Regions from separate parts of the Shewanella colwelliana genome, predicted to be linked through region 1. Evidence: predicted binding sites of a transcription regulator. Region 1 holds the regulator's gene; each other region holds the start of a gene.
The links. Region 1 encodes LexA, which represses DNA repair genes until DNA is damaged. Its sites were predicted from a motif close to TACTGTATNNNNATACAGTA; they were not measured.

Region 1 (3,978 bases):
AGCCGCTGTTAGCTGTTTAGCAAACGCTTGCATTGCTGTACCAGGTTTACCATTTAAGACGATATCGATATGACCTGAGACGGGTCCTTTAATGATGGGGCTGCCAATAAGAGAGGGGAATACGCCTGGTAATCCTGCACCATTCGGCTGGTGGCAAGCGGCGCAGCGCGCCATATATATTTGCTCGCCTTGTGCCATTAGCTCCTCCATAGAGAGAGTTTGGCTCAGTGCTGCTTCGGCTTGCGCAGCTGCTAGACTAGCTTGTGCTTTTTGATCTTGTATCCAGCTTTCAAAATCTGCCTCTGATAATGCTTCGACGACAATAGGCATGAAGCCGTGGTCTTTACCACAAAGCTCGGCACATTGGCCTCGGTAGGTGCCAGGTTTATCAATACGGGTCCAAGCTTCATTGATAAATCCAGGATTAGCATCCTTTTTGACAGCGAAGGCAGGTACCCACCAAGAGTGTATGACATCGTCAGAAGTCATGAGGAAACGGATTTTTTTGTTAATCGGCAGCACGAGTGGCTTGTCTACTTCTAAAAGATAGTTTTCACCTTTAGCTTCTGTGCCTTCAATCTGTTCTCTGGGAGTAGAGAGCAAGCTAAAGAACTCTATGTCATGGTCAAAGTAGCTGTAATGCCACTTCCATTGAGAGCCGGTGACTTTGATGGTGATGTCCGCATTACTGGGATCTTCCATCGCGATAAGAGTCTTTGTTGCAGGGATTGCCATAATAATGAGTATGACAAAGGGGACAACCGTCCACGCTATTTCAACCTTAGTACTCTCATGGAAATTGGCCGCAACGGCGCCTTTTGAGCGTCGGTGATTGATGATGGAATAGATCATCACGCCAAAAACCACGACACCGATGGCACAGCAGATGTAGAGAATGGTCATGTGTAGACTAAACACCTTGCCACTAATCTCTGTTACCCCTTGGGTCATATTTAGGGGCATATCGGCTGCGAGTATGGGGGGCGTAAACAGTAACGCCAGCAAACTATACAACACTTGCTTCACTAGACTTCTCCTCTGTCAATTGCGAAGGCAACTACAAAGAAGAGCCACACAGTATGTCTCGGCTCTATGCAAACTCTTCAGTTCCCAAAAAAGCAACGATGACTTCAAAGTGCGCTGGTGGTGTAGATATTGTTATTGCTGGTGGTGACCACGCTTGCACTTACGGCTGAATATATCAGGCGAATTTCAGTTTCAATTCCAAGGCGCTGTTTACTCTGCCAAGTGTAAAGAAGCCGACAACTAAATTGTTCGGATATAACAAATAATCGTTGATATCTGTTACTAACTTAATGCGTGTTCAAATATTGATCAAGATCACTTTTACTTTTATTTTTCTAAAAAAAACAGAGACAAAAAAAGCCCCGTTAGGGGCTTGCGTATGGAAAGTGTTCTTGCAGATGCTAGTGCAGAGATGAAAATAGCGAACCTTGCTGCATGGCTAAATCATCTGAACTGTGTGCGGCAGATGGCAAGTGAACATTGCCTTCTTCTATCACGACACCTAGTGCACTGCAGTTTTTTGCAACCAGCTGCAGACGTCGGTTATCACGTTCGTCAAGGGTGTGAGTCCAGCTAATGACCGCACTAGATGTGCCACTAGTGAGTGCTTTTTCCATAGCCCATAACGCTTCAACTTCATCTTTGGTGTGAACCAGTAGAATTCTGTCCATGCGCACGCCAGCATCAGCCAGCATCTGCTTATAGCCAATATTCGGCGGACTAATAAGTACAACCCACTGACCTTGTTGGCTCAATCTTGCAAGCTGTGGTGTTAATGCCTGCAGTTCTTGTTTGCCTTGTGTGACACTGGATACTGTCGATATGCTTGCATTGTGGCTGTGCTTAATCTGGTCACCCATTTCAACCCATAGACCTGGATGACGCGGTGCATTGCCTATTAAGTTGTTCATTGCCAATCTCCATTTCTGATCACACCAACGGCCAAGCCTTCAATGCTTAAACTTTGGGTGGATAAGTCGACAACAATAGGTGAATACTCTTCATTTTCAGCATGAAGGTATACAGTATTTCCTTTCTTTTCGAATCGTTTTACGGTGACATCATCTTCAACACGCGCTACTACGACTTGGCCGTTACGCGCTTGCTCAACTTTATGCACTGCGAGTAGATCGCCTTCTAAAATACCGATATCTTTCATACTGTCGCCACGGACTCGCAAAAGAAAGTCTGCACTCGGGCGGAACATGGATGGATCGACCTTGTAGTGCTGCTCTACATGCTCTTGAGCTAGGATAGGCTCACCGGCAGCGACTTGGCCAATCAGTGGTAAACCAAGCTCTTCAGGTTCATCTTCCTGCGTCAGTTTTATTCCGCGTGAGGTGCCGGGCATGATCTCTATGCAGCCTTTTTTAGCCAACGCCTTTAAGTGCTCTTCTGCGGCATTGGCGCTTTTAAAGCCTAAGCGTCGTGCAATTTCAGCTCGGGTTGGTGGCATACCTGTGTCGGCGATATTGCGCTTAATAAGGTCTAAAATTTCGGCTTGTCTTGGGGTTAGTGGTCTCATTAAAGTTCCTGTCTTTCCATACAGTACCTGTTAGTATATACAGTATTTATTGTAGCGCAAGTATTAACCAAATTATTGCTATGATGACCATAGGTTAAGGCTTTATGCTGCTAATTTTGCTTATTAAGTTCATCAAGCAGATGCTGATAGTCATCAATCGCAGGAAAGTCAGTAAAAATTTTATGGGGCTTCTGGCTGTCTGGATTTTTGATACCAAGCTGATAGTGGACCCCAGCTAATTTCGCCGCGGCTAAGATGGCCTCACTATCATCGATAAATAAGCAGCGTTTGGGATTTAGCTGATATTGATTAAACAGGGCAGCCCAAAATTGCGGATGCTCTTTAGGAAATCCAGTTTCATGGCTTGAGATGATAGCGTCTAGCCCGGTTGCCAGGTCAGTGTGTTCCAGCTTAAGCGCTAGACTATTAGGGTGTGCGTTAGTAACTAAGATTCTTTTTTTGCCTGCTTTTCCGAGTGCGTCGAGGAATGGCAGGCTGTCTTGTCTTAATTGAATCCTGTCGACCATTGTCTGGTGTAGAGCCAGAATATTTAGATTCAATTCTTTAGCCCAATAATCAATACAGTACCACTCTAAAGTTCCAAAAACCTTGTCATAGGCGATTTCAACTATGGCATTGGCTTGTTCTAGGCTGATCCCTCGTTCTCTGCTCAAGCTTTGTGGCACAACACTTAACCAGAAGTGGTTGTCAAAGTGAAGGTCGAGTAGTGTACCGTCCATATCGAGGAGCACGGTATCTATGTTATTCCATGGAAACATATGAGAAGTAAAAAAATTCCATCGCTAGAGTTGTGGATTAAGCACATCATAGTAAGATTGAACTGTTAAGCAAACGCCATTTTTATCAGGAACATCCATGTCGGACAAAAAGCCGCAAATTTTACATACTAAAGTTGTTGCACAAAGCCGTCTGTTTCAGATAGAGCAAGTGCATCTGAAGTTCTCCAATCAGGTAGAACGTCAATATGAGCGAATGAAGGGCAATAACCGTGGCGCTGTGATGGTAGTGCCCGTGTTGGACGATAAATTGCTCTTAGGGCGTGAGTATGCAGCGGGGACGCATAGCTATGAGCTGGGGTTCCCCAAAGGCTTAGTTGATCCTGGTGAAACTCCAGCAGAAGCCGCCAATCGTGAGCTACAAGAAGAGATAGGTTTTGGTGCTAAAACCTTAACTCATTTAATGGAGCTGAGTTTAGCGCCCGGGTATTTTGCTAGCAAAATGCAGATTTTTATCGCTGAAGATCTGTATGAGAGTCGTTTAGAGGGCGATGAGCCTGAACCTATCGAGGTGGTGCCCTGGCCATTGAGCAAGTGGTCTGAACTCTTGTCTGAAAGGGACTTTTCTGAGTCGAGAAGCGTTAGCGCCTTGTTTTTGGCGCAGAAACATCTAAAACTAAAGTAGTTACT
Region 2 (3,978 bases), on a different contig from region 1:
GAATGACTCTGTCGCACCAAGCTTATTGCCGTGGCGCACTGCACGACGAATAATACGGCGCAATACATAACCTCGACCTTCATTTGATGGCATTACCCCATCGGCAATCAAGAAGGCACATGAACGGATATGGTCGGCAATCACACGCAACGATTTGTTTTCAAGGTCTGTGACACCAACAATCTCAGCAGCTTTTTTAATTAGAGCTTGGAAAATATCGATTTCGTAATTTGAGTGTACGCCTTGCATAATTGCCGCAATACGCTCGATTCCCATTCCTGTATCAACCGATGGCTTAGGCAGAGGCTCCATGGTACCGTCAGCTTGACGGTTATACTGCATAAATACGATGTTCCAGATCTCGATAAATCTGTCACCATCTTCTTCTGGTGTGCCTGGGCGTCCGCCCCATATATGATCGCCATGATCATAGAAAATCTCTGTACAAGGACCACACGGTCCCGTGTCGCCCATCTGCCAGAAGTTATCCGACGCATATGCCGCGCCTTTATTGTCACCGATGCGAATAAGGTTTTCTGCTGGAACACCTATCTCTTTGGTCCAAATGTCATAGGCTTCATCATCGGTTTCGTAAATGGTCACACATAAGCGGTTTTTAGGTAGCTTTAACTCTTCAGTTAAGAAGGTCCAAGCAAAGCGTATCGCTTCTTGCTTAAAATAGTCACCAAAGCTGAAGTTACCCAGCATTTCGAAAAAAGTATGATGCCGTGCAGTATACCCAACATTGTCTAAATCATTATGTTTACCCCCCGCACGTACACAGCGTTGAGAGGTCGTTGCGCGGGTATAATCACGCTTATCTTCGCCAAGAAAAACGTCTTTAAACTGGTTCATTCCGGCGTTGGTAAACAGCAAGGTTGGATCATTGCCAGGTACCAGTGAACTGCTGTCCACAACCTGGTGACTGTTTCTGCGGAAAAACTCCAAGAAAGCACTTCTCAGCGCTGCAGTGGTTTGATACATGAAATCATCCTGAATTAGATTTGGCTCACAATGAAAAACGCGTTTCCATTGATATTCTAGTTAGCCAAGCATTATAAGCAGTCTATAAGTGAACAACCAGAGGTTTAGCGAGGATAGTGAAAGAATCAATAAAAAAGTCGGCGACAATAAGCAAGTGACATTAAGAATGGGGAGTTAACTAGCCGATACAACTCTATTCATTGCTATCGACTTCTAGCGCATAAGCTATCTGATCATAGGCAAACCCTTGCCCAAGCAAATAACGAACTCGTTTGGCGCGCTCTTTTTGATCTGTAATTGGGCCACTATTAGCGTATTTTTTCAGCGCTTTGCTCTTGGCGAGCTCAAACCAATCACAATCACTTCGGTTTAGCGTGGTTTCGATATCGGATTTAGATAACCCTTTCTGTGCCATCGACTGCCTAATACGGTTTTGACCATGACCTTTGCTGATATGTGAACGCAGTAACAATGCGGCAAAACGGCTATCATCCAAAAAGCCATTATCTGTACAACGATCTAACGCTTTTTCGATTTCGTCAATCGCAAATGCTTTTTGAATCAATTTAGATTTGATTTGCTGTCGGGAATAGTCGCGGCGGGCAAGTAACCCTACCGCGATGAACATAGCAGATGCTGTCATAAGCTAAATGACTTAAAACACTTCACCAGTTTCTAAATCGATGTTCTCGTCACCTTGGGCTGACTCTGCAGCGACTTTTTGACCACCCAATAACATGCCACGTAACGCCGTATCAATTTCTGCCGCTATCTCTGGATTTTCGGTTAGGTATTTGCCTGCATTTGCACGGCCTTGGCCAATTTTATCGCCTTTATAACTATACCAAGCACCCGCTTTTTCAACGAGTTTATGAGCAACACCTAGGTCGACTAATTCGCCGGTGCGGTTAATGCCTTCACCGTATAGAATTTGGAACTCCGCTTGTTTAAATGGTGCAGCAATTTTGTTCTTTACCACCTTAACACGCGTTTCGTTACCAATAACTTCATCTCTGTCTTTAATTGCACCAGTACGACGAATATCTAGACGAACTGACGCATAAAACTTCAACGCATTACCGCCAGTAGTGGTTTCAGGATTACCAAACATCACACCAATTTTCATACGAATTTGGTTGATAAAAATAAGTAAGGTATTTGACTGCTTAAGGTTACCGGCAAGCTTACGCATAGCTTGGCTCATCATACGCGCTGCTAGGCCCATATGAGAATCACCAATCTCACCTTCGATTTCAGCCTTTGGTGTTAACGCTGCTACTGAGTCAACAATAATCACATCTACAGCACCAGAACGTGTCAGGGCGTCACATATTTCAAGCGCTTGTTCACCAGTATCAGGCTGAGAGCAAAGTAGATTGTCGATATCAACACCTAGCTTTTGGGCGTAGATAGGGTCCAAGGCATGTTCAGCATCGATAAATGCACACACTTTACCTTCGCGCTGTGCCGCAGCAATTACTTCCAATGTTAACGTCGTCTTACCCGACGATTCAGGGCCATAAATCTCTACGATACGGCCTAACGGTAATCCGCCAGCACCTAATGCGATGTCTAATGATAGAGAGCCGGTAGAGATAGTCTCAACATCCATAGAACGGTTTTCACCGAGCTTCATGATTGAGCCTTTACCAAATTGCTTCTCAATCTGACCTAAGACTGCACTAAGGGCTTTCTCTTTATTCGCATCTATCTTCATTCTGCTTTCCTCTCCATCACAGACGTATCGCTGTGGTAAATCCGTTAACATCAAACTTAACTGGCAAAAATTAAGCTCGCTGCGTCTCAATATGCAAACTAGTATACTGTACAATCATACAGTATCAAGTGCTGTTGATGATTATTTTTTAATATCACAAAAACAGATACTTACTAATTGCTGTCACTTAAACGCTGTAAAATACTGCAAAAGTTATCGATAAATGCGTACTAGGACAGCAAAAAATTGCTAAGATTGGCGCCATTAATTTTATCGTCAATGGTGGATTTTTGCGTTCCTTTTAGCCTGTTATCTTTTCGCTAAATGACAACGTAAATAGATCAAGCTTGCCAATTATTGCAATGACAATAGATCGCACTATTCAAGGAAACTGTGGCAGATTCATGAACGCTATCGATACGCTCAATCTTGAGAAGCACACCCCAATGATGCGTCAATATTTGACGCTAAAAGCAGAAGTCCCAGAAATGCTACTGTTTTATCGCATGGGAGATTTTTATGAACTTTTTTACGATGATGCCAAACTGGCTTCAGAGCTATTGGGTATTTCTCTTACCGCTCGCGGTAAAAGTGGAGGCGACCCTATCCCCATGGCAGGGATCCCCTATCATGCAGTAGAAGGCTATTTAGCCAAGCTAGTGCAGCTTCGGGTTTCAGTGGCTATTTGCGAGCAGATAGGAGATCCAGCCACCTCAAAAGGTCCGGTTGAGCGTAAGATTGTTCGAATTGTTACTCCTGGTACTTTAACCGATGAAGCTCTCCTTCAAGAGCGTCAAGATAATCTGCTTGCAGCGGTCTACCATGGCAAGATAGGTTTTGGTTACGCCACGCTCGATGTGTCATCGGGTCGTTTTGTGGTAACAGAATTGCCCACCACTGAGGCACTAGAAGCGGAGTTGCAGCGTACCAACCCTGCCGAATTACTCCATAGCGAAGATTTTAGTGAAATGGCGATCATAGCGCCATTTAAAGGTAAGCGTCGACGTCCAGAGTGGGAGTTTGATTATGACACTAGCCACAAGCTACTGCTGGACCAGTTTGGTACTAAAGATCTTTATGGTTTTGGTTTAGGCGAGGTAAGGCTGTCGATTCAGGCCGCTGGTTGTCTGATGCAATATGTTAAAGATACTCAACGAACTTCATTGCCTCATATCAACGCTATTGTTCGATTTAATCAGTGTGACAGTATCATTTTGGATGCTGCAACCCGTAAAAACCTTGAGCTGACGGTCAATCTACAAGGCGGTGTCGACAAC
Region 3 (3,978 bases), on a different contig from region 1:
CTTGAGGCAGTCTGACAGGGGGAATTGGAGGAGTTCAACGCCCACAGCTGTGACCGTATTCCCTCTCTCCATGGGAGACAGGCTTTGCAGTTGTTCTAGATGCTTCAACCCTTCCTCCATGGGGGATATATCTTTTACTACATTGAAGCCCAGTGAGAAAATATAGCCGTTGTTGTTGAGGTTCTGGGCTAGGGTACGCTCACTTTCTGCGATTTGGGCGAGGTTGCGTTGTACTCGTTCTGACGGCGGTTGGTCATGCAGGTTGACTAGCACTAAAATGATGTAGAAGGTGAGGGGAATAGCGACTAGAGTTAATGAAATCCATTTCAGGGCGCGTAAAAAGTGACGCATGATTTATTCCTTGATACTGATTGATATGAGTTTTTTATTTCGCTAAGTGAGTTTATCAGGTTTTCTCTTTAGAAGAAGGTTTGATAGCTTAGAGCATAAAGCTTAGAGCTGAGAGCTTGAAATTGGCGAGGTTTGGCGGAAATACGAGCAAAGTGCCCATCTATAGATAGGCACTTTGAGCAAGGTTTATATCACCTTAGGTTGATTGTGCAGCGGCCTTTTTATGGGGCGACAATCAAATGTTTTAACCTTGCAGTAGCTCTTTGGCATTGGCTAGGGTGTTGGTGGTAATGGTGTCCCCGCCTAGTAATCTTGCTAGCTCTTCGATGCGCTGTGTTTTATCTAGTGGCACCATAGAGGTCTCAGTTTGACCTGCCTTACTCTGTTTATTCACGAACATGTGCTGATGTCCGTTACCCGCCACTTGAGGTAGATGGGTCACACAGAATACTTGAGTTGATTCGCCTAAAGAGCGCAGCATTTTACCCACAACAGCGGCTGTGGGTCCTGAGATCCCAACATCCACTTCATCAAAAATCAGTGTTGGGGTCGCCACTTTCTTCGCGGTGATCACTTGGATGCCTAAACCTATACGGGATAGCTCACCTCCCGAGGCAACCTTTGCGATAGCCTGCAGCGGTTGGCCTGGGTTAGTCGTCACCTGAAACTCAATGGTGTCACAGCCGTTGGGTGACATAATGGTTTCATTAAAGCGTACATCGATGACAAATTTACCCTTTGGCATACTTAGCTCATGAATCGACTGAGTCACCTGTTTGTCCAGTTCCTTGGCGTAACGACTGCGGCTTTGGCTTAGCTTCTTGGCGTTAGCCACAAAGCCTTGTTTACAGTTTTCAAGTTGCTGGGCTATCTCTTCAAGTTTCTCTTCATCGGAATCTAAGGTGCTTAGCTCAAGCCTTAAAGATTGATGGTGTTGATACAGCTGTTTGGCATTGACGTGATGCTTGCGGGCCAATTGCATTATTTTAGAGAGTCGTTGCTCTAAATAAGCAAAATGATCAGGGTCTAGTTCTAGCCCATCGAGATAACGCTGCAGCTCACTGCTGCTTTCTTGTACTTGGATTAAGGCGTCGTTGAGCATATTACCTATGGTCGTCAGCGCGGGATCATACCCTTCTAGCTCTTGCGCATGGTCGATAGCCATATTTAGTACAGATTCAACCGCACCTTGTTCGTTGTCTTGCAGCAAAAAGAGCGTGTGCTGACAGGCTTGCACTAACGCTGTACCATTAGCTAGCTTCTTGTGTTCGGCTTCGATTTCTTCGAATTCGGTTTCACCTAAATCAAACTCGTTAAGTTCTTCGACTTGATATTGCAGCAGTTGTTTACGAGCGATGCGCTCGTGCTGTGACTGTTGTAATAGCTGCAGTTCTTTCTCAACCAACTTATAGCGCTGATAGCTTGCGCTTACGCTATCAAGTAGCATCTTATGGTTAGCATAGCTGTCGAGCAGAGTGAGCTGATGCTCACTTTTTAACATAGCGTGGTGAGCATGTTGCCCGTGGATGCCTATCAGTAATTGGCCTAGTGTGCGCATCTGATTTAGCGGAACCGGATTGCCGTTTATGTAAGCGCGTGAGCGACCGTCACTGCCAATGGTGCGTCGTAAAATACACTCGTCATCCAGCTCAAGGTCATTATCTTCTAACCAGCGCTTGGCTAAGGGAATATCAGTTAACGCGAAACGTGCACTAACCTCAGCTTTACTTGCCCCAGGTCTGACGGTATTAGCATCGGCGCGATTACCGAGGCAAAGGCCTAATGCATCGATGGCAATGGACTTACCAGCGCCTGTTTCACCAGTAATACTGGTCATGCCGGTTTTAAAATCGAGTTCTAGAAAGCGGACAATGGCAAAGTTATTGATGCTGAGCTGACAAAGCATGATGACATCCTTTTACAAAGTACTGTATTAATGCACAGTATATACTGATTTTTTATACAGTAAATACCTGTTTGCTTTTTGTGCGTTATTTTTAATCTACAGAGGCTGACGGCTGTTGCTGTATATTCAATTTATTGGCTGAATTTTAATAATATTTTATTAAAATTCAATTATATAAATAGCTTAATTATCTTCAACTACTAACCATTATAGTTAGTTTATCGGTTGCAGGCGTTCCCTTTTAACGTTTGCATCTGTAGGGGGCATAAGTTTTATGGTCTCTTGAGCTGATGTTTCCTAGTGGAAGGACTAGAGTATATGGTCGAGTAGCGGCAGGACTGCGAAACTTAATACAATACCTAGGCTGATGGTTTGCGCGCTCACTATTGCGTTAACGTTAAATCGCTGCGCCAACAGATAGACGCTTGCAGCCGTAGGCAGCGCAGCCAGTATCACTCCTATTTTTAGTAGATCACCGTCGATGCCAAAGAGAATTAGCAACCAGTAAGCCACTAGTGGCTGTATCACTAATTTGAGTAAGTTTAGGGTTGCGAGTTCTGCTGAAGTCGACATTTTACTTTGGGCGTTACGCCCTTCCTGTTGATTGGCTTGACATAACACCATGCCAATGGCAAACAGTGCACAGGGGCTGGAGGTGAGTCCAAACTGACGGATGACACCGCTAACGGGCGGCCAAAGGGTGATCTGTAATGCGGAAATGACGACCCCAATTGCACTGCCAATAATGATTGGGTTTTGCATTAATGCCAGTGTCACGGTTTTAAAGGCGTTATCGGTTTGCCCCTGATACAGGGCGAGCTGAGCCAGCACCATGGCAAACACGGTGACAGAGAGCAGGCTGGCAATGGCTGCGGCGGCAAGCGCGAGTTGATTATTGGGGTAGAGCATCATCATTAATGGGATGCCAATAAATGAGGTGTTGCCAAAGGTGGTATTGAGTGCACGTATTGCAGCCAATGCTGGTTTTTTATCTCGCCACAGCGATACCCAAGTGGTGAACAGATACACTAGCGTCATGGCGATGCTATAGCCTGCGATAAACCCCCAATTCCTGATCTGTTCGATAGGGGTTTCGGCGAGAACAATTAGCATGATGGCGGGGAAGGCAATAAAGTAGACATATTGGTTAAGCACATTGTCGCTGCCAGCTGGTAAAATTCGCCATTTTTGCACTATAAATCCAGCGAGCATGATGCCAAAAACTGTCAAGAGTGGAGAGAGTATTGGCAACATGGGGCTTATTGACCTGTGAGTTTAGCGAGTTGCTAAGGTATCACAGCTTGATGGCCTAACCGTATAGCGCAAAAGTCTAATAGCGTAACCAAAAAAAACGCCACAATATTTGTGACGTTTCATTATTGGAGCCTACTCGCGTCGCTTGTTTGGGACAGGATTACGGCTATGGGTTGCTTGAGGCGCACGCTCTTCCTGATAGGCGGCTTTTGGAGGGGGCAATACCCCCAACTCTTGATGAAAGTTAATCTGTCGTCTTAGCTCAAACAGGGAGCCAACTCGACGCTGGTCTCCAATGGTTAATGTCCAAGAATCGGTTAACCCATCACTGTTGGTCAATATGTAGCCTTGGTAAATGAGCTTTTTCATCTGCAGGTCAGTTGGTCGCAATCCCGATGTTGGAGATACCTGACTCAATAATCTCTTTGCGCAAGGTTTTGACAAAATCTGCGGTGATTTTTGGGTTT

Region 2: recA (recombinase RecA) is a predicted target of LexA. The motif match lies at 2,806-2,825, and genes of this name have one in related genera.
Region 3: recN (DNA repair protein RecN) is a predicted target of LexA. The motif match lies at 2,278-2,297, and genes of this name have one in related genera.

Annotation. Positions count from the first base shown of each region.
Region 1 is NZ_MCBT01000004.1:41,186-45,163, forward strand. Features, by position in the region: gene coxB (cytochrome c oxidase subunit II) at 1-1,026, opposite strand, end outside; gene BEL05_RS02035 (cell division inhibitor SulA) at 1,428-1,937, opposite strand; gene lexA (transcriptional repressor LexA) at 1,934-2,551, opposite strand; gene yrfG (GMP/IMP nucleotidase) at 2,662-3,330, opposite strand; gene nudE (ADP compounds hydrolase NudE) at 3,428-3,973, shown strand.
Region 2 is NZ_MCBT01000011.1:161,143-165,120, forward strand. Features, by position in the region: gene alaS (alanine--tRNA ligase) at 1-984, opposite strand, end outside; gene BEL05_RS04415 (regulatory protein RecX) at 1,178-1,627, opposite strand; gene recA (recombinase RecA) at 1,640-2,701, opposite strand; gene mutS (DNA mismatch repair protein MutS) at 3,106-3,978, shown strand, end outside.
Region 3 is NZ_MCBT01000011.1:184,300-188,277, reverse strand. Features, by position in the region: gene BEL05_RS04520 (hypothetical protein) at 1-351, opposite strand, end outside; gene recN (DNA repair protein RecN) at 596-2,257, opposite strand; gene BEL05_RS04510 (AEC family transporter) at 2,567-3,508, opposite strand; gene BEL05_RS04505 (DUF3319 domain-containing protein) at 3,644-3,880, opposite strand; gene BEL05_RS04500 (YjaG family protein) at 3,888-3,978, opposite strand, start outside.